One region of the Psychrobium sp. 1_MG-2023 genome, then DNA from elsewhere that is predicted to be linked to it. Evidence: predicted binding sites of a transcription regulator. Region 1 holds the regulator's gene; each other region holds the start of a gene.

Region 1 (6,315 bases):
TGTTTTGATTTTGCGACAACGGGCCCTTCAGCTTCAATACAGTTATCAACGCGATCTAATTGCTGTTCGTCATCGTAATGACCAAATAGCTTTAAAATACCAATCAAATTCTCTTCAACATCTTTTACTAAATCAGTTATTTTGTGAAGTACTTGCCCGGTTAAATCTTGGTAACCTTGAGCGAGCACAATGTCATTTAGCTTGGTATTTAATTGTTCAGCATCGTTAACTGATTCTGAAAAATACTTATCTAAAGTAGTACAAAGCATCCTGAACTCATCCACTTTAATCTTACAATCTTTCAAACGCTCCCAAGATGGTAAGATCTCATTAACTGTGGCCTGATGCTTCTGAGCTAACGGAATACACTCATCAACTGCATCCATTGTTTGGTTTGCCGCTTGAGAGGTCATCTCAACGACATAAGACAGACGTTCTTTTGCATCCGGCAATGACGATGAAACAAATGATGAAAAGCGCTCATCAATACTCATATTACTCAATGAGTCGTGCAGTTGACGAGTTAACTTGCCGACACCAACAAAGATGTCTTGCTGCATTTTATGGCTAGCTTGTTCAATAATTTCATTAGCAGACGCAACCTGCCCCTGCTCTAACGCAGAAACAAGTGATTTAGCCTGCTCTAACGAGATATAAGAATTCTCATTATCAGTCATAAGAATATCCGTGTTATAGCTTAAGATTCAATTCGTTGAAAAATCTTATCAAGCTTTTCTTTTAATGTCCCAGCAGTAAATGGTTTAACAATGTATCCGTTTACACCTGCTTGAGCCGCTGCAATAATTTGTTCACGTTTTGCTTCTGCCGTTACCATTAATACAGGTAGATGCTTTAGCTTTTCGTCAGCACGAATATGCTTTAACAAATCAATTCCTTGCATACCTGGCATATTCCAGTCGGTCACTACAAAGTCAAAATCACCTTCTTTAAGCATAGGTAGTGCAGTCGCACCATCATCAGCTTCTTGGGTGTTTGTTAAACCAAGATCTCTTAATAAGTTCTTAATAATTCGTCTCATTGTTGAAAAATCATCAACAACCAGTATTTTCATGTTTTTATCCAAAACGCTCTCCACTATTCAAACTGCAATTCCTTATGCAATCAGCTCCAATTATTTAAACGCCCTTTCAGACGAACCATTGCTTGCGAGTGAATTTGACTCACTCGTGACTCACTCACATTTAAAACTTGCCCTATTTCCTTCAGGTTTAATTCTTCATCGTAATACAATGATAAGGTTAACGCTTCCTTTTCAGGTAACCCTTTAATCGCTTCAGCTAATGCTGTCTGAAAACGTCCAGACACAGCATGGGAATAAGAGTCATCCGATTCAGCCTGTCCATCAACAACCAATACATCTTCAGACACACCCAGATCGTCCATGCCGATTATTTTTCCTGATGCTATATCATTAAGCATTTGTGCATATTCGTCTAGGTTAATTCCTAATTTTTCTGCAATTTCATGCTCTTTAGCATCCCTTCCGTGCTCTTTTTCTACCTCGTCGATTGCTTTTTGTACTGCTCGACTATTTCGGTGTACCGAACGAGGAACCCAATCGCCACGTCTTATTTCATCAAGCATTGCACCGCGTATTCTTATACCAGCAAAAGTTTCAAAACTTGCACCTTTAGAACCGTCAAAGTTTTTCGCAGCTTCGAGTAACCCGATCATTCCTGATTGAATTAAATCGTCTAGCAACACACTGGCAGGAAGTCTTCCTTTTAAATGATGTGCTATTTTTTTCACTAGACCAGCATGAGCTATCACTAACTGATCATTGTTCTGAGATGTTTGAGCGTATGCCGCTGCTTTACTCACCAGAAACGTCTCTGTTATTAGAACGGTTATCAACTAATTGCTCAATAAAGAACTCCAGATGACCGCCAGGCTGATTTGGTATAGGCCAACTTTGCACTTTATTAGCTAAACTTTTATATGCTAACGATGCTGGTGATTGAGGAAACAGATCTGTTATCAGTTTTTGCTTTCTCACCGAGCGTCGAACATTCTCATCAAATGGAATCGTTGCACATAACTCTAAGGCCACATCCAAGAATCGATCCGTTACTCTTGTAAGCTTAGCAAATAATTCCTGACCTTCTCGTAAATTACGTACCATGTTTGCAACAACTTTAATTCTAAACACACCATGCTCACGTGATAATAGTTTAATTAAAGCATATGCATCAGTGATTGAGGCAGGTTCATCACAAACAACTGCAATTACATCTTGAGAAGCTCGAGCGAAACTGACCACCATGTCAGAAATGCCTGCGGCAGTATCAACAATTAATACATCAAAGTCATGGCGCATTTCACTGAACGCACGAATCAAGCCAGCATGCTGGGCAGGCTCAAGTTCAACCATCGATTGTGAACCCGATGTCGCAGGAATGATACTTATCCCCTGTGGACCATGAACAATAATATCATCGAGCTCGCACTCACCTGATAACACATGTGACAGATTCTTTTGCACGCGCAAGCCTAACATTACATCAACATTAGCTAAGCCTAAATCAGCATCCAGCACCAAGGTTCGTTTACCTTGTTGCGCAAGAGCCGCTGCAAGATTTAACGACACGTTGGTTTTACCAACACCGCCCTTACCGCCAGTAACTGCAATTACTTTAATCATTTTTGGTTGAGTCATTTTTCTTAAACCGCTTGCTTGATCCACTTAAATTGCCTATCTATTAAAACTGGAGAATGATGAAGAGTCATTATTTGCTGTCATTTTATCTTGAACCTGACTTAATTGCTCTATCACATTGTTAATTAAACTATTGAGATCGGCTACACCTATATCTTCAGGCACTCGTTGCCCATTTGTCAAATAACCAATAGGTAATGAATGGCCAATCGCCACACTTAAAATTTCACTTGCGCCAATAGCTTCATCCATTTTAGTGATGATACAGCCTGCTAATGGCATTTTTCTAAACTGAATAATAGCTTCCTGCAGTACTTTACGCTGGGCAGTCGCCGGTAAAACCAAATAACTTCTGATATTGACATGACTGGAGTTCATCAGGGTCGCAAGCTGTTCACTTAAACGTAAATCTCGTTGCCCCATACCAGCAGTATCTATTAGCACGAGTCGTTTTTGACGGCATTGGTAAATCGCATCGGCTAGTTGCTGTGCATCTTTGGCTACTTTAACTGGACACCCTAGAATTTTTCCATAGGTATTCAACTGCTCATATGCGCCAATACGATAACTATCTGTCGTTATCATCGCGATTTGGTCACTACCATATTGCATTGCAAACCTTGCAGCAAGCTTTGCCACTGTGGTCGTTTTTCCAACACCTGTTGGACCTAATAACGCGACGACACCACCTTGCTCAAGTACGTCATTATTCGTTGTCGAAATACGTTTGAGCAACGTACTAGCAATAATTTGTTTCGCCTGTTCAAACGTAGCGTCAGGACGCACATCAACAACCAGTTGCTGCGCAACATCAGCCTCAAAACCCATATCACAAAGTTCTGCAGTAAGCATGGCTCTTAACGGGTCTCGACGATTAACATCTTGCTCCATCAGCCCACTGACTTGATGTTGCAATAATTGTCTCATTGATGCCATTTCAGCACGCAACTCTTCAATGGCGGGGTTTTCTTGTTGAATTGCTGGTTCGCGCTCATATGCCTGACTGGTCGCCGTCTGTGGCGATATTGAAGCTGGCTTTTGTAAAGCTTGCGCCCATTCAGGCAGGTTATCCGCGACAGTATTTGGCAATGTAGCTGTGACAGGTTCTGTTGGCTGGTTGTCAGCTGAACTTGCGCCCTGCCCAGACATTGCATTAATTGGCATTTGATTATTTGCTATCTGCTGTGCTTGTTGCTTAATTAAACGCTGCTGAAACCCTGATAGTGACAGTTGATCATCACTTGGCTGGCGACTATTATTGCTCTGTGAGTTCCCTGCGCCATATTGTTGCATAGCAATTTGTGCTTGTGCCTGTGCAGAGAAATTAGCCACAGGCTGTTCAGCTTGCTCAAAACGATCTGCCATAACTTCGCTTGGAGCAGCAACTGTCTGTGACGAAGCAGGTTTCGGCGAAGCTTTAGGTAATACTGCGTTATTGTCTTCATCAACTGCAGCAACAATCTCAACACCGCCATCAACTTTTTTGTTAGACATAATTATCGCATCAGGCCCTAACGCGATCTTGATTTCATCAAGCGCTGAGCGGATATCTTTTGCGACAAAACGTTTAATCTTCACCGTTATTCCTCAATTATTGCCCTACCGAACTAACAACTTTAATTTGCTTGTCGTCTGGAATTTCTTGATAAGACAATACTTTTAATCCTGGTATCGTGTTTTTAACAAACCGTGATAATGTTGATCTTAATACACCTGAAGTCAATAAGATAGCAGGCATTCCCTCTAATTCTAGCTGTTCTGTGGCAGTTGCTAAAGATGTTTGTAATCGTTCAGCCAAACCAGGCTCCATCCCAGCGGCGTCTCCACCAGTAGCCTGCATAGATTGGTGCAACATCTGTTCCAGATCTGGCGCTAGTGTTATAACAGCTAATTCAGACTCTACCCCATTGATTTCTTGGACTATTAGTCGTTTTAACGCGATCCTTGCCGCCGCAGTTAAAACGTCAGGCTCTTGACTTTTTGCGCCATATTCAACAAGTGTCTGAATAATTGTTCGCAGATCTCTTATAGGCACGCCTTCGTGTAGCAAGTTTTGCATCACTTTAACAACGACACCTAATGGCAGAATATCTGGCACAAGACCTTCAACTAACTTAGGGTATTGACGCTGCAAGATATCTAGCAGGTTTTGAACTTCTTCATGTCCTAATAACTGCGATGCGTTATTAGTCAATAATTGACTGATGTGTGTAGCAACAACTGTTGCAGGGTCAACCACAGTATAGCCTAGCGTTTGCGCATGTTCCCGTTGCTCAGGCATGATCCATACCGCCTCTAAGCCAAATGCCGGATCCGTTGTTTTAACACCATCAACTTGACCAAAAACCTGACCTGGGTTGATTGCTAGTTCACAATCATGTCGGATTTCCGCTTCACCGATAGTCACGCCCATTAATGAGATTCGGTAGCTATTCGCATTTAAGTCCAAATTGTCACGAATATGTACTGCAGGAACTAAGAAACCATATTCCTGAGATAATTTCTTTCGGACCCCTTTAATACGCGATAATAATTCACCGCCCTGACCAACGTCTACTAACGGAATCAAACGATAGCCTACTTCAAGTCCAACAACATCAACTTGATTTACATCATCCCAACCCAACTCTTTAACCGGTTCAGTCGCTTTGGGCACTGGCTTTCCGTCAGGACTGGTCGCAAGCTCACCTTTTGCTTGTAGTTGATGTTGCTTTTTATACAAGAAATAACCAATTCCTAATGAAATAAACGCCATAGATAAAAACGCAAAATGAGGCATTCCCGGTACGATACCCATTACGAATAATAAACCACCAGAGACTAATAAGGCCTTTGGGTTACCCAACATTTGGCTATAAACGATAGTACCCATGTCTTCAGATTCATTTTGACGAGTCACCATTAATGCCGCGGCAATCGATAATAATAGCGAAGGAATTTGAGCGACTAAGCCATCACCTATCGTTAACAAAGTATAGATCTCAACCGCTTCACCAAAGCTTAAGCCATGCTGAACCATCCCGATGACAAACCCGCCTAAAATATTAATTACTAATATTAAGATGCCAGCGATTGCGTCACCTTTTACGAACTTAGATGCACCATCCATTGAACCATAAAAATCAGCCTCTTTCGTCACCTCTGCACGACGATCTCTAGCCTGATCTTGATCAATAATACCAGCATTTAAGTCGGCATCGATGGCCATTTGTTTGCCCGGCATTGCATCTAGCGTAAAACGAGCGCTCACCTCCGAGATACGTCCAGCCCCCTTTGTCACTACCGCAAAATTAATAATCACAAGAATAAGGAAAACAACTAAACCTACGGCATAGTTTCCGCCAATAACTACAGAGCCAAAGGCTTCAATTACTTTACCTGCGGCGTCTCCGCCTTCATGCCCTTCAAGTAACACCAGACGTGTTGAAGCAACATTTAATGCGAGGCGTAATAGTGTGGCAATTAAGAGTACACTCGGAAATGACGCAAAGTCTAACGGGCGTAGTGCGTAAATGGCGACAAGTAAAACAACAAGAGAAAGAGAAATGTTAAAAGCAAATAATGAGTCGAGCAGAAAAGTGGGCATCGGCAATACAATCATTGCTAATGTTGCCAACACGAGTAAAGGTGTTGCAATG
Region 2 (6,315 bases), on a different contig from region 1:
CGCCTCTAGTGCGTGGGGGAGTAAAGTACCATAGTTCAAAATAGCGACTTTGTTATTACCTAGCGCAACACTTGATTGACGTTTTACTACGGCCTTACCTAGTGCTAATTGCTCCATCTTTTTATCGGTTTCAACCCCGGTTGCACCGCCGCGTGGATAGCGAACAGCAGCAGGACCTTGATAATGATAACCAGTGTAAAGCATTTGACGACATTCGTTTTCATCACTAGGTGCCATAATAACCATATTTGGAATACAGTTAAGATAACTTAGGTCAAAAGCACCTTGGTGGGTTTCACCGTCAGCGCCGACTAAACCGCCTCGGTCGATAGCAAAGAGTACATCAAGGTTTGGAATGGCAACATCGTGAATAAGCTGATCATAGCCACGTTGTAAAAATGTTGAATAGATGGCTACGACCGGTTTTAATTTATCACATGCCATGCCAGCGCCTAACGTCACTGCGTGCTGCTCAGCTATCGCAGCATCGAAATACTGATCAGGAAATTTCTGAGAAAACTCAACCATGCCAGAGCCTTCACGCATTGCAGGAGTAATTCCCATTAGGCGCTTGTCCGTTAGCGCCATATCGCATAGCCATTGGCCGAAGACTTTTGAAAAGGTTACTGCACCGCCACCACTTGGGAGAGATGTAGTTTCAGGGTCAAATTTAGGCACGCCGTGATAACCAATCGGATCTTGTTCGGCTGGTTTATAGCCTTTCCCTTTTTTTGTCATGACATGAAGGATTTGTGGTCCCTTCAGGCCACGCATGTTTTTGAGCGTTTCTACTAATCCATTAACGTCATGGCCATCTAGTGGGCCGATGTAGTTAAAACCGAACTCTTCAAATAACGTACCGGGAACAACCATCCCTTTGAGGTGTTCTTCAGAACGTCTTGCTAGCTCTTTAATACTTGGTACACCTGAAAGCAGTTTTTTTCCGCCTTCACGAATCGATGTATATAGTTCACCAGTTAGAATTTTTGCTAAGTGGTTATTTAATGCACCAACGTTTTCTGAAATTGACATCTCATTATCGTTTAGCACTATTAGCATGTCTTTATCAAGAGAGCCTGCGTGGTTTAATGCCTCAAACGCCATACCACCAGTAATTGCACCATCACCAATAATGGCCACCGTCTTTCGGCCTTGCCCTTCTTTTTCAGCAGCAATCGCCATGCCCAACGCAGCACTGATCGAGGTGCCAGAATGACCTACTGTAAAGGTATCATATTCACTTTCATTACGGTTTGGAAAAGGGTGCAGACCGTCTTTTTGACGGATAGTATGCATTTGTTCCCGACGACCAGTTAAAATTTTATGTGGGTAAGCTTGATGGCCTACATCCCAGATAACTCGGTCAACTGGGGTGTTATAAACATAATGTAAGGCAACAGTGAGTTCAACGGTTCCTAAGCCTGAAGCTAGGTGGCCACTTGAGCGACTAACTGATTTTAATAAATAGCTACGGAGCTGGTTGCTTAGTTCAGTCAAGTTACTTTGTGGAACGAGTCGAAGTTCCTCAGGCGTATTGGCTAAGGCTAAAAGGGGAAATTGTGAAATATCTACGCTCATATCGCTCTTATTATTTATAGTTGACGTGCAATTATGTATTGCGAAAATTCTTTTAGAAGCTGGTAATCATATGGCAATTGCTCTAATGCTTCTATTGCTTGAGCGATTAATCGCTGTGCTTTACTTTTGGCCTCTTCAAGCCCTAACAATGCTGGATAAGTACTTTTATTCGCTGCTAAATCCGAACCTTGAGGTTTACCCAAGGTAGCAGTATCGCCAATAATATCCAAAATGTCATCGTGAACTTGAAAAGCTAAGCCAATATTTTGTGAGAATGTGGCTAACAACTCGCGTGTTTCTTTTGGTGCGTTAGCTGCAATTGCGCCCAATTCTACCGCGGCACAAATTAATGCTCCAGTTTTATGACGATGTATTTGTTCAAGTTGTAATAGCGAAATGCCATTATCGTTGTCTGTTGCGGCAATATCTAATGCTTGCCCACCACACATTCCTTGATAACCACTAGCTTTAGCTAGAACCTTTACCATATCAACTTGCTGTTGAGGTTGGTAATTAGACGTTGTAAGTAATTCAAATGCCAAGGTTTGTAAGGCATCTCCGGCAAGTATAGCCGTTGCTTCATCAAATTGAATATGGCAAGTTGGTCGTCCTCGGCGCAATGAGTCATCATCCATCGCGGGTAAATCATCATGAATTAGAGAGTAGGCATGAATTGCTTCGATACTACCAGCTATAGGATCTAGCTCGTCTATATTGGCACCGAGCATTTGCCCAACGCTATAGACTAAGAAAGGGCGAACGCGTTTACCGCCTAATAAGAGGCCATGCTCCATAGCTGCAAGTAATCGTTCATCGACTAATGGCTGCTCGGTTAATTGTTTGGCTAAATAATGATTAACTCGCTCTTTGTGAGCGTGTAACTGCGATGTATCCACTAATCTTCCATTGATTGATTAAATGAGCTTAACGTACCATCTGGTGTGTTGTTGAGTAAAATATCTACTTTCTGTTGTGCGCTTTGAAGTTTACTTTGACCGCTTCTTGCTAAGCCAATCCCACGCTCAAACTGGGTCAATGCTTTATCTAATTCAAGGTCACCTTGCTCTAGTTGCACCACGATATTTTCAAGTTCATCAAGGGTTGCTTCAAAACTTAAATTTTCAATTTTTTTAGGAGGCATTGATGTTCTCACTTACGTTATTTCGCGCAACCTTAGCCCAGTTCATCGGTTGGGTCAATAAAATCAGTGGTTAGGCTCTGCGCTTGAGAAAAAAATATCCCTAAAATAGCTAAATAATTGTTAGACTTATCCGATAAGATTAGAATAGACATTTTTAGATTTAACATTGTTGCTTTGTAATAAAGGGCAATGTGTAAACTTTTTACTAAGCCAGCGTTAAAATTATAGATTTAACCGTCGGTAATATATCCTCAATATTTAAAGTGAGCGGCTACAGGAGATAAGCAGTGGATTTAGCAACCTTAATAGGCATGATAGGTGCTTTTGGTATGATTGTTATGGCCATGGTGCAAGGTGGTGACATCTCGATGTTTGTTGATGTTCCCTCTATACTCATCGTATTTTGTGGCTCACCTTTTGTTGTAATGATGATGTATAGCATGAGCCAATTTATTGGTGCAGGGAAAATCTTTGGTAAAGCATTTATGCTTAAGCTTGATGACCCTCAGGATTTAATCGCTAAATCGGTGGAATTAGCGGATGCTGCTCGTAAAGGTGGTTTTTTGGCGTTAGAAGAGGCTGAAATCCCAAGCCCATTTATGCAAAAAGGCATCGACATGCTGGTTGATGGCCATGAAGCGGATGTAGTTAAAGCCACTTTGGGTAAAGATATTGATTTGACTCTAGACCGCCATAAAGCAGGGGCTGGCTTTTTTAAAGCGCTTGGTGATGTTGGCCCTGCGATGGGCATGATCGGTACCTTAATCGGTTTAGTTGCAATGCTACAAAACATGGATGACCCGAAAGCTATCGGTCCTGCGATGGCCGTTGCTCTTTTAACGACGATGTATGGTGCGATGCTTGCCAACTTAATCGCACTACCAATCTGTGCCAAGCTTGAACTTCGTGGTGTCGAAGAAGCGATGAACCAAACGTTAATTTTAGATTCTATCTTAGCGATTCAGGACGGCCAAAATCCACGAGTGATTGAAGGTATGCTACAAAATTACCTCGCTGAGGGTAAACGACCGGCACCAGAGGAATAGCGATGAGCGATGATTGCCCAAAATGCCCCGACTGTCCTCCTGAGGGACTCCCCGCATGGATGGGGACCTTTGCCGACTTAATGTCGTTGTTAATGTGCTTCTTTGTATTGTTATTAGCAATGTCAGAAATGGACGTGTTGAAATTTAAACAAATCGCGGGCTCGATGAAGTACGCTTTTGGTGTACAAAACAAAATTGAAGTTAAAGATATCCCTAAGGGTACGAGTGTGATTGCCCAAGAGTTTCGTCCAGGTCGCCCCGACCCTACGCCGATTGAAATTATTAATCAGCAGACTGCCGAAATAACCCAGCGTGAATTGGACTTTCAAGAGGGTGAGGATCAGAACTCGGGAGGAAAAGAGTTACAACGTGGCGATCAGCGCGGTGCAGCTGCCGCTGCTGATAGTCAGTCAGAAGCTCAAAAACAAGCGGCGCAAGAACAAACAAATGAAGAGCTGAAAAAGATTGCAACTAAAATGCAAAAACAAATTCAAGATGGCGCAATTGAAATTGAGTCTCTTGGTCAGCAAATTATCATTAGGATCCGCGAGCAAGGGTCGTTCCCTTCTGGCTCGGCTAACCTTCAGCCTCGTTTTGTACCCGTTATCACTTCTGTGGGGCAATTACTGGCAGATATTCCCGGTGAAATAACAGTCTCTGGGCATACTGATAGCGACCAGATCCATTCAGAGCTTTATAGCTCGAATTGGGAACTATCTAGTTTGCGTGCAGTGGCTGTAGCTCATGAGTTGGTTAAAGTGAGAAATTTTAATCCAACCCGTCTACGTGTCGTTGGCTTAGCTGATACGGCACCGCTGAGTGAGAAAAAAGATATTACTGCTCAGCGTCGTAATCGACGAGTTGAGATAGCGATCATGCAAGGTAAAGCCAAGGAATCAGATAAGATAGGCTTAACTCAATAGTCGTGTAGTGCTCCACCGAACCTTCCGTTCGGTGTGAGCTTTATTTTAATCCTTGAATTAAAATACTTGTTACTCATCTCAATTGTTATGGCTAGTACTTCTGCTTATTGGTCGTTTTATGTATAATGCGCGCCAATTAAGATTCGAGTAGCTATATCATGAAATTCATTGTTAAGTTTTATCCAGAAATTACCATTAAAAGTAAGTCGGTTCGCCGTCGTTACTGTAAGTTATTGCAATCAAATGTACGTAATGTGTTACGTCGTTTTGATGAAACCTCAACGGTACATTTAGACTGGGATAAAATTAACGTTGCTACTCAAAATGAGTCGGCAGAAAACCGCTCTCGCATTATCGATGCGCTTCAGTGTATTCCCGGTATTGCCCATATCCTTGAAGTCAGTAAGCATGAATTCACTGACGTCGATTCTATTTATCAAACTGTTGCCCCAATCGTTGCTCCTTCAATTGAGGGAAAGACCTTCTGTGTTCGGGTCAAACGAGCTGGTAATCATGATTTTAGCTCTAATGAGGTAGAGCGTTATGTGGGTGGTGGTTTAAATCAAAACTATCCATCAGGTGGAGTAAAGCTTAAAAAACCAGATCATACCGTTCATCTAGAAATTCGTAATAATGACTTATTTGTTATTGCACACCGTTTTGAAGGTATTGGTGGTTTCCCATTACCGGCACAAGAAGACGTGCTATCACTCATGTCTGGTGGATTTGACTCTGGTGTGTCTAGTTACATGATGATCAAAAAGGGCGCGCGTACACATTACTGTTTCTTTAACTTGGGTGGCGCTGCTCACGAGATTGGTGTTAAACAAGTATCATATTATTTATGGGATCGCTTCAGTGCTTCGCATAAAGTGAAGTTTATCACTGTTCCTTTTGAAGGGGTCGTTGGTGAGATTCTCGAAAAAGTTGAAAACGGACAAATGGGCGTTATTCTTAAGCGTATGATGATGCGTGCAGCAGAGCATGTCGCTAAGAAAATGAAGATTGAAGCTTTAGTGACCGGTGAGTCATTAGGTCAAGTTTCAAGCCAGACCCTAACTAATTTATCAATTATCGATAAGACCGTTGATACGTTAATCTTGCGCCCGTTAGCAGCTTACGATAAGCAAGATATAATCAATATCTCGGCTAAAATTGGCACCAAACAGTTTGCTGAAGTAATGCCAGAATACTGTGGTGTGATCTCTAACAAGCCAACTGTAAAAGCAGTGATGTCTAAAATAGAAGCTGAAGAAGATAAATTTGATTATGCTGTGTTAGACAAAGCGCTTGAAGACTCAGTGGTGATGGATATTCGTGACATTGCTAATGAGACGCAAGAAACGGTTGCTGAAGTCGAAACCGTATCTGACTTTGCAGACTCTGATATTGTTTTGGATATTCGTTCGCCTGATGAAGAGGATGAAAACCCATTGGAAATTGATGGCGTAGAAGTTAAACATCTCCCGTTTTACAAATTAGCCACCCAGTTTGGTGATTTAGACCAGAGTAAACAATACTTATTTTATTGTGACCGAGGTGTGATGAGTAAACTGCAAGCCTTGTTCTTAATTGAACAAGGCTATAGTAACATTAAGGTTTACCGTAAGTAATTACCAACCTACCC
Region 3 (6,315 bases), on a different contig from region 1:
GTGGTACAACTGTCGCTCTATTATCTCCTAGCGCTGCAACTTCTTCAGCTACCACCTCTAGCGCAGCCGTCGCTGATGACGATCGTCAAACACTATATGTAGGTAACTTGCCATACCGTGCTAATGAGTCTGTAGTTCGCGAGTTATTCGAATCACATGGACCTGTTTTCTCGGTTCGCTTAGTAAAAGACAAGCAGACAGGGCGTCGTCGTGGGTTCGGCTTCGTTACGATGAATGGTGAAGGTGCGGCACAAGCCATGGCAGAACTAAACGAACAAGAGTTTCAAGAGCGCATATTGAAAGTACGCGAGGCAAAAGAAAAAACAAGCCCAGAAAACACTAGCCAAGTTGATGGTTAACTATAGATAGAGAACTAAAGCCTTCATTAAGTAATGATTGGTTTAACATCTCTTCTAAGCTATCTTCCGTATAAAAAGCTCGGTGGTGAATCTTTCCCCCGGGCTTTTTTGATCGCTGTTTGCAGTCACTAATAAGTAATGACTTAACACGTTGAGCAATAGCAATTCCCGAATCAACAAGAACAATCTTTCCTTCAGTAACACGAGCAATTTCTTTCTTTAATAGCGGAAAATGAGTGCAACCTAAAATGAGGGTGTCAATCCGCCCCATGACAGGCTCAAATATAGCTATTAGTTCTTTATCGTTTGGTTCGATACCTTGAAACGCCATTTCTGCTATCTGGACTAATTTATTGCTGCCAAGCTTATAAAGCTCACATTGGGGGGCGTATGCATTCATTAGTTCATCAATATAAGATCGGTTTATCGTCCCTTGCGTTGCTACAAGGCCAATTTTTTTGCTTTTTGATAACAGAGCGGCTGGTTTTATTGCGGGAACGACCCCGACTACAGGGATACGCAAGGTATTACGTAGCGCAGGCAACGCAACTGTACTGGCAGAGTTGCAAGCTATAACAAGTAAATCAGGTTGAGTTAACTCTATAACAGCAGGAAGTAGCTCAAGTAAGCGAGTAATTAACTGCTGCTCTGACAATTGGCCATAAGGGTAAAACTTATTATCAAATAAATAGTCAATTGACACTGAAGGTAGTAGCTTCGTGATTTCACGAAACACACTGACACCTCCGACACCGGAGTCAAAGACTAAAACACGACTAGTCAAAATTAACCTCAAATAAACAGCAATTCAGCGGCTATTTTCTCTCACCGAGCCTGCGACAACAAGTTTTTTGTTTGCCAGTACTTCGATTACAAGCTATTTAATATCTTCTGATTAAAATCATTAAAGCTATCTAATGTTTTCGAAACCATCTGATCCATCAAATCAAGTTGCTTATTAGCGACATCATTAATCAATTGCTTAACATTATCGCCTGCAAATAGAGATTCGCCAGCCTTCATTACATCATCTAGCCCTTTAACATAAGGCGATAGTGTTGCAATTGGGTTGTTACTGGATTGGTCACCATTTTCTTTTACCGTTGCATAATGCTCAGTAATCGCCAGTTGTTTAACTTCTTTAAAGTCATAAGCAAAGCTGACTATTTGCTGAGAGTCAAAGCCTAATTCATTCGCTTGTTGCCACGCTTGTTCAACATTGCCACTAAAAAAATCATCCGCTAGCTGTGCCATATCGCCTACTAAACTTGAAATAGCCTCTAGTTCATCATCATTTAAATCGCCTTCAACAGTCAAATTAAATGATTGACCATGGCTCGTTGATATTTCTGTGTGTTTACTGTCGTTACTAACGCTTTGAGATTGACTTAGCTGAGCGCTTTGGCCGAACGAAATTGAAATCTTATCTCCATCACGGGTTTGAATATCAATACTACCAGTTTCAACCTCAGATAATTCTATGGCTCTTGAAGAAACCTGAGGGGTTGTAGCACTCTCTTTACCAAACAAAGATTTATCAAGATCATTCATTCCTTGCTGAATCAAGTCATAGCTCTTATCTATTCCTTGCTCAACATCACTCGTCAGCATATCCATAGAACCCAGCTCTTCGCGAGCCATATCAAAACCTTTATCAATGCCTTCACGAGCTTGTTGCATCATTAAATTCAGTTTTGCATCGTCGGCACCACCGGATTTGGCCCCATAAATAGCACCGCTAACAAAATCCATTACATTTTTAGCTACGGCTTCAAAGTCAAACGAGATTGGCTCAACATCAATTTTATCTAAAATAGAGCCGGTCTCGACATCTACGCTAATTGATTGCTGTTTTGAGGATGAAAAGCTAAAAGAGCTATTCACTGAAAGCTGTTGATTTAATGCCGCCATTAACGACTTAGCACCAATCAATAATTTATGATTTGAGGACATAGACAGAACATCATTTTGCTTATCCTGTGCATGGTCAGGCTTATTATTCGACCCCATCTCATCCAATTTATCTTTTTTATTCATTACATTTGCTGGGGCTGTAAATTGATTGACTTTCATGAGGTCACCTAAGAAGAATAGACTATTAAAAATTTATCGGCACAATCACACAAAACTTAAGCTCAATGTCTAATTTTTAATCGACACGTCTGGACAAATAAATAAATTACCCTAGAATCTGCGCCATTCATATTCCTTAGGATCCCATTTATGTTGCCAGGTCTTGTTGATGTTGCAAATTATCAGAAGCAACTCACCGAAAAAGAAGATTTTTTAAAAGATCACTTTAAGCAATTTAACCCACCAGCGCTAGAAAGTTACTGTTCACAACCTGAAAACTATCGGCTGCGCGCTGAATTTCGCGTATGGCATCAAGGTGATGATCTTTACCATATTGTTTTTAACTCCGCGACCAAGGAAAAAGTCCGAGTTGATCAGTTTCCATCAGCATCGGTATTAATCAATCAAATGATGACGGCGTTGATGGCTGAACTAAAAGATAACCCTGCGCTGCGATTTAAGTTATTTCAAATTGACTACCTCTCAACATTAAGCGGTGAAATTATCGTTTCAATGCTTTATCACCGTCAACTAGATGAAGCTTGGCAAGCAGAGGCCGTTGCGTTAAAAGAACGCTTGAGTAAAGAGTTTAACGTGCAGATCATTGGCCGTGCTCGTAAGCAAAAGATTTGCTTAGACCACGATTTCGTTATCGAAAAACTTCAAGTAAATAACAAAGAACTTATTTATAAGCAAGTCGAGAATAGTTTCACTCAACCTAATGGCGGTATTAATCAAAAAATGCTGGAATGGGCTACCGACATCACCAAAGATGCAACAGGCGATTTACTGGAATTGTACTGTGGTAACGGTAACTTCTCATTAGCATTGGCTGAAAACTTCAATCGCGTGCTTGCCACTGAAATCGCTAAACCATCGGTAGACTCTGCTCAATATAACATTAGCGAAAACAAAATTGATAATGTCACTATTTTGCGCATGGCAGCTGAAGAGTTCACTCAAGCGATGCATGGCGAACGCGAGTTTAGACGTTTAAAAGGCATCGATCTTAAAAGCTTCAACTGTAATACCATTTTAGTTGACCCACCACGAGCAGGTCTTGATCAAGCAACACTAGCCATGATCCAAGCTTACGACAACATTATCTACATCTCATGTAACCCTGAGACGTTAGCCGATAACTTATTAACGCTCTGTGAAACACATAACATCACACGGTTTGCCCTGTTCGATCAATTTCCATATACCCACCATATGGAATCTGGTGTTTACCTTACAAAAAAGTAAAGCAGCTACATAAACACGAGACAATAAAAAGGGCTATCATCAGATAGCCCTTTTTGGTCATAACTCAAACTCATACTTGATTAAGTACTTACGCCTTAAACATTCCAACTTTCTTCAACATCCAGAAGATCAGACCCATACATAACATCACAGGTAAGAAGTTACTACCAAGTTCTGGCATAGCAACACGGATACTAGCGGCATAACCTAATGCACCTAAAATAAAGCTAGCAGCTGTTAGCACAGGGATATCACCGCCGATTTCGCGAGTTTGATATTGTTGCAACATACAATAGAATGCCAAAATACAACTAACGATAGGGAAGATTGAGAACGTGACTTCCTCTAAGGTAAAACCAGTTAGGCCTGCATTAGCACTAATACCAGCAACTAAAGAAAAGATAAGAATTTTTTTATCTTCAGATGAAATTGTTAACATTGATTAAATCTCCGTATTATTGTTCGACATATAATTAGCACCGGTTGCAATCATATGTAATTGTAATATAACTCGCTCCGCAAGATCTTTGCGGTCTTCTTGTGTCATATCCAACGCTTCTGCACCTGCATTGAATACGATAATTAGCATGGCTTCACTTTGTATTGTAGCCAATGAACGTTCTAGTGTTGTGTTTTGAATCAAATAGTCAGTTAACTCTTCGACAAAATGGCGAATCTCTCGATTCACAGCTTGTCGAAATGCAGCAGCATTTCCAGAGCGCTCTTGTAATAATAATCTAAACACATTAGGTCTAGAGTCAACGAACTCCATAAAAGTTTCCGTTGATATACGAATAACACTGCCGCCTTTATTAATCCGTTGTCGTGCCTTACGCATTAATTGACGTAACATCAATCCCCCTTCGTCAACCATAGTTAAACCCAGTTCGTTCATGTCTTTAAAATGACGATAAAAAGAGGTAGGTGCAATACCAGCCTCTCGCGCCACTTCACGTAAACTCAAGTTAGAAAAACCATGCTCAGCAGACAATTGATTAAATGCAGCATCAATTAAACCACGCCGTGTTTTTTCCTTTTGTTGAGCTCTTACTCCCATTGACACACCATAAAACATTATAAATTAACATAAGGGTAATGGAACACTTAAGTTGGCACAACATAATAGAAAAAATATATGCATCTTTTTATTATTCTAGTCTAAATACTAACTGATTGGGATCAGTCAAAAGTCGGTAGTGTTCAGTTCGACGTAACCTTTAAGACACAAACGAAAAGAGTTGGTTATGATTAACACCGGAGAATAGTCACGAATAAAATTTAAGATTTCCCAGCCTATATAAGATTATTGGTCAACTTTTGGATTGAAATTTGAGATCCCTTAGACAATAGCTTTTTATCATCACCAATGAATTAAGTTATAAAAATGGGCCTATAAAGGAATTACATTTTTAAACACACACTTGAACTCTCAATATAACTTAGCGTACACTTGTAAGCTCAATTAATATATTTAGGAAGTTTAATGAATAAGCCACCTATCATTTGGACTAATGTCATACTGTTTAGCAGTACGCTATTAGCTGCGCTAATCCTTGTGCCTTGGTACCAAGTAACTTATGGCTTTGACGCCTTTGTGATTATAGCCGCCGTGGCGTCTTTATTTTTCTGTGGTCTGTCAATCACTGCTGGTTATCATCGTTTATGGTCTCATCGTACTTATCAAGCTCATTGGTCTGTACGCTTATTCTTTGCTATTGGTGGTGCATTTGCATTACAAAATTCTGCGTTACACTGGTCAAGTGACCACCGCGTCCACCATAAATTTGTCGATATTAATGATAAAGACCCATACAGCGCCAAACGTGGTTTTTGGTTCTCACATATCGGTTGGATGCTGCGCCACTACAATCACGAGCAATACGATGATTATAGTAATTGCCGAGATCTCCAACGTGACCCTATAGTGATGTGGCAACATAAACATTACCTAGCATTAACCTTAATCACTAATATTGGTTTTGCATTGTTAGTCGGTTGGTTAAGTGGACAAATGCTAGCAAGCTTTATTGCGGTCGGCATTACGCGATTAGTATTAAGCCATCACTTTACTTTCTTCATTAACTCATGGGCACACATGTGGGGCTCGCAGCCTTATACTGACAAAAATACTGCCAAAGATAATGCACTTTTAGCGGTCTTCACTCACGGAGAGGGTTACCATAATTTCCATCACATCTTTGAGTCTGATTACCGTAATGGCATAAAGTGGTATCATTACGATCCAACAAAATGGTTAATTAAGACGTTATCATGGTTGGGTTTAGCAACGAACTTACGCAAAACACCACAACAAAAAATCGAACAAGCGCAATTGGCGATGATATTAAAGCGTAGTACGCAACGCTTAGATTTACGCCACGATGCAGAAGAAATGAAACAGAAGCTTCATGCAGAATACGAAATCCTCGTCACTAAACTAAATGAGTTTTATACGCTGAAAAAGCGTTTGTTTGAAGTTAAAAAGCGTAAAGCGCTCAAAGACTATGACAAGTTACAGCTAGTTAAGCAGCTAAAAGAGTTACAACAATCGTTTGAACAGCAGCGACAAGCCTGGTTGATGTTAGCAAATCACACCTAGCCATAGCCACGACATCGCCCGCAGTTAAAGTAACAC

Evidence for each region. The regulator FliA, encoded in region 1, starts transcription of late flagellar genes. The targets are predictions, from matches to a motif close to CTAAAGNTNNNNNNNNNNNNGCCGATA.
Region 2: a site for FliA is predicted at 2,829-2,855, ahead of pomA (flagellar motor protein PomA). Genes of this name have one in related genera too.
Region 3: a site for FliA is predicted at 2,467-2,493, ahead of Q8W26_RS14045 (DUF5610 domain-containing protein). Genes of this name have one in related genera too.

The regions. Positions count from the first base shown of each region.
Region 1 covers NZ_JAUYVJ010000002.1:100,723-107,037, forward strand. The annotation lists gene Q8W26_RS01510 (protein phosphatase CheZ) at 1-677, opposite strand, end outside; gene cheY (chemotaxis response regulator CheY) at 698-1,084, opposite strand; gene Q8W26_RS01520 (RNA polymerase sigma factor FliA) at 1,123-1,845, opposite strand; gene Q8W26_RS01525 (MinD/ParA family protein) at 1,835-2,677, opposite strand; gene flhF (flagellar biosynthesis protein FlhF) at 2,714-4,255, opposite strand; gene flhA (flagellar biosynthesis protein FlhA) at 4,269-6,315, opposite strand, start outside.
Region 2 covers NZ_JAUYVJ010000003.1:138,477-144,791, reverse strand. The annotation lists gene dxs (1-deoxy-D-xylulose-5-phosphate synthase) at 1-1,578, opposite strand, end outside; gene ispA ((2E,6E)-farnesyl diphosphate synthase) at 1,593-2,474, opposite strand; gene xseB (exodeoxyribonuclease VII small subunit) at 2,474-2,719, opposite strand; gene pomA (flagellar motor protein PomA) at 3,007-3,765, shown strand; gene Q8W26_RS02680 (flagellar motor protein MotB) at 3,768-4,688, shown strand; gene thiI (tRNA uracil 4-sulfurtransferase ThiI) at 4,847-6,301, shown strand.
Region 3 covers NZ_JAUYVJ010000029.1:481-6,795, forward strand. The annotation lists gene Q8W26_RS14035 (RNA-binding protein) at 1-359, shown strand, start outside; gene murI (glutamate racemase) at 340-1,143, opposite strand; gene Q8W26_RS14045 (DUF5610 domain-containing protein) at 1,230-2,432, opposite strand; gene trmA (tRNA (uridine(54)-C5)-methyltransferase TrmA) at 2,583-3,680, shown strand; gene Q8W26_RS14055 (DUF1422 family protein) at 3,769-4,119, opposite strand; gene fabR (HTH-type transcriptional repressor FabR) at 4,123-4,737, opposite strand; gene Q8W26_RS14065 (fatty acid desaturase) at 5,164-6,279, shown strand.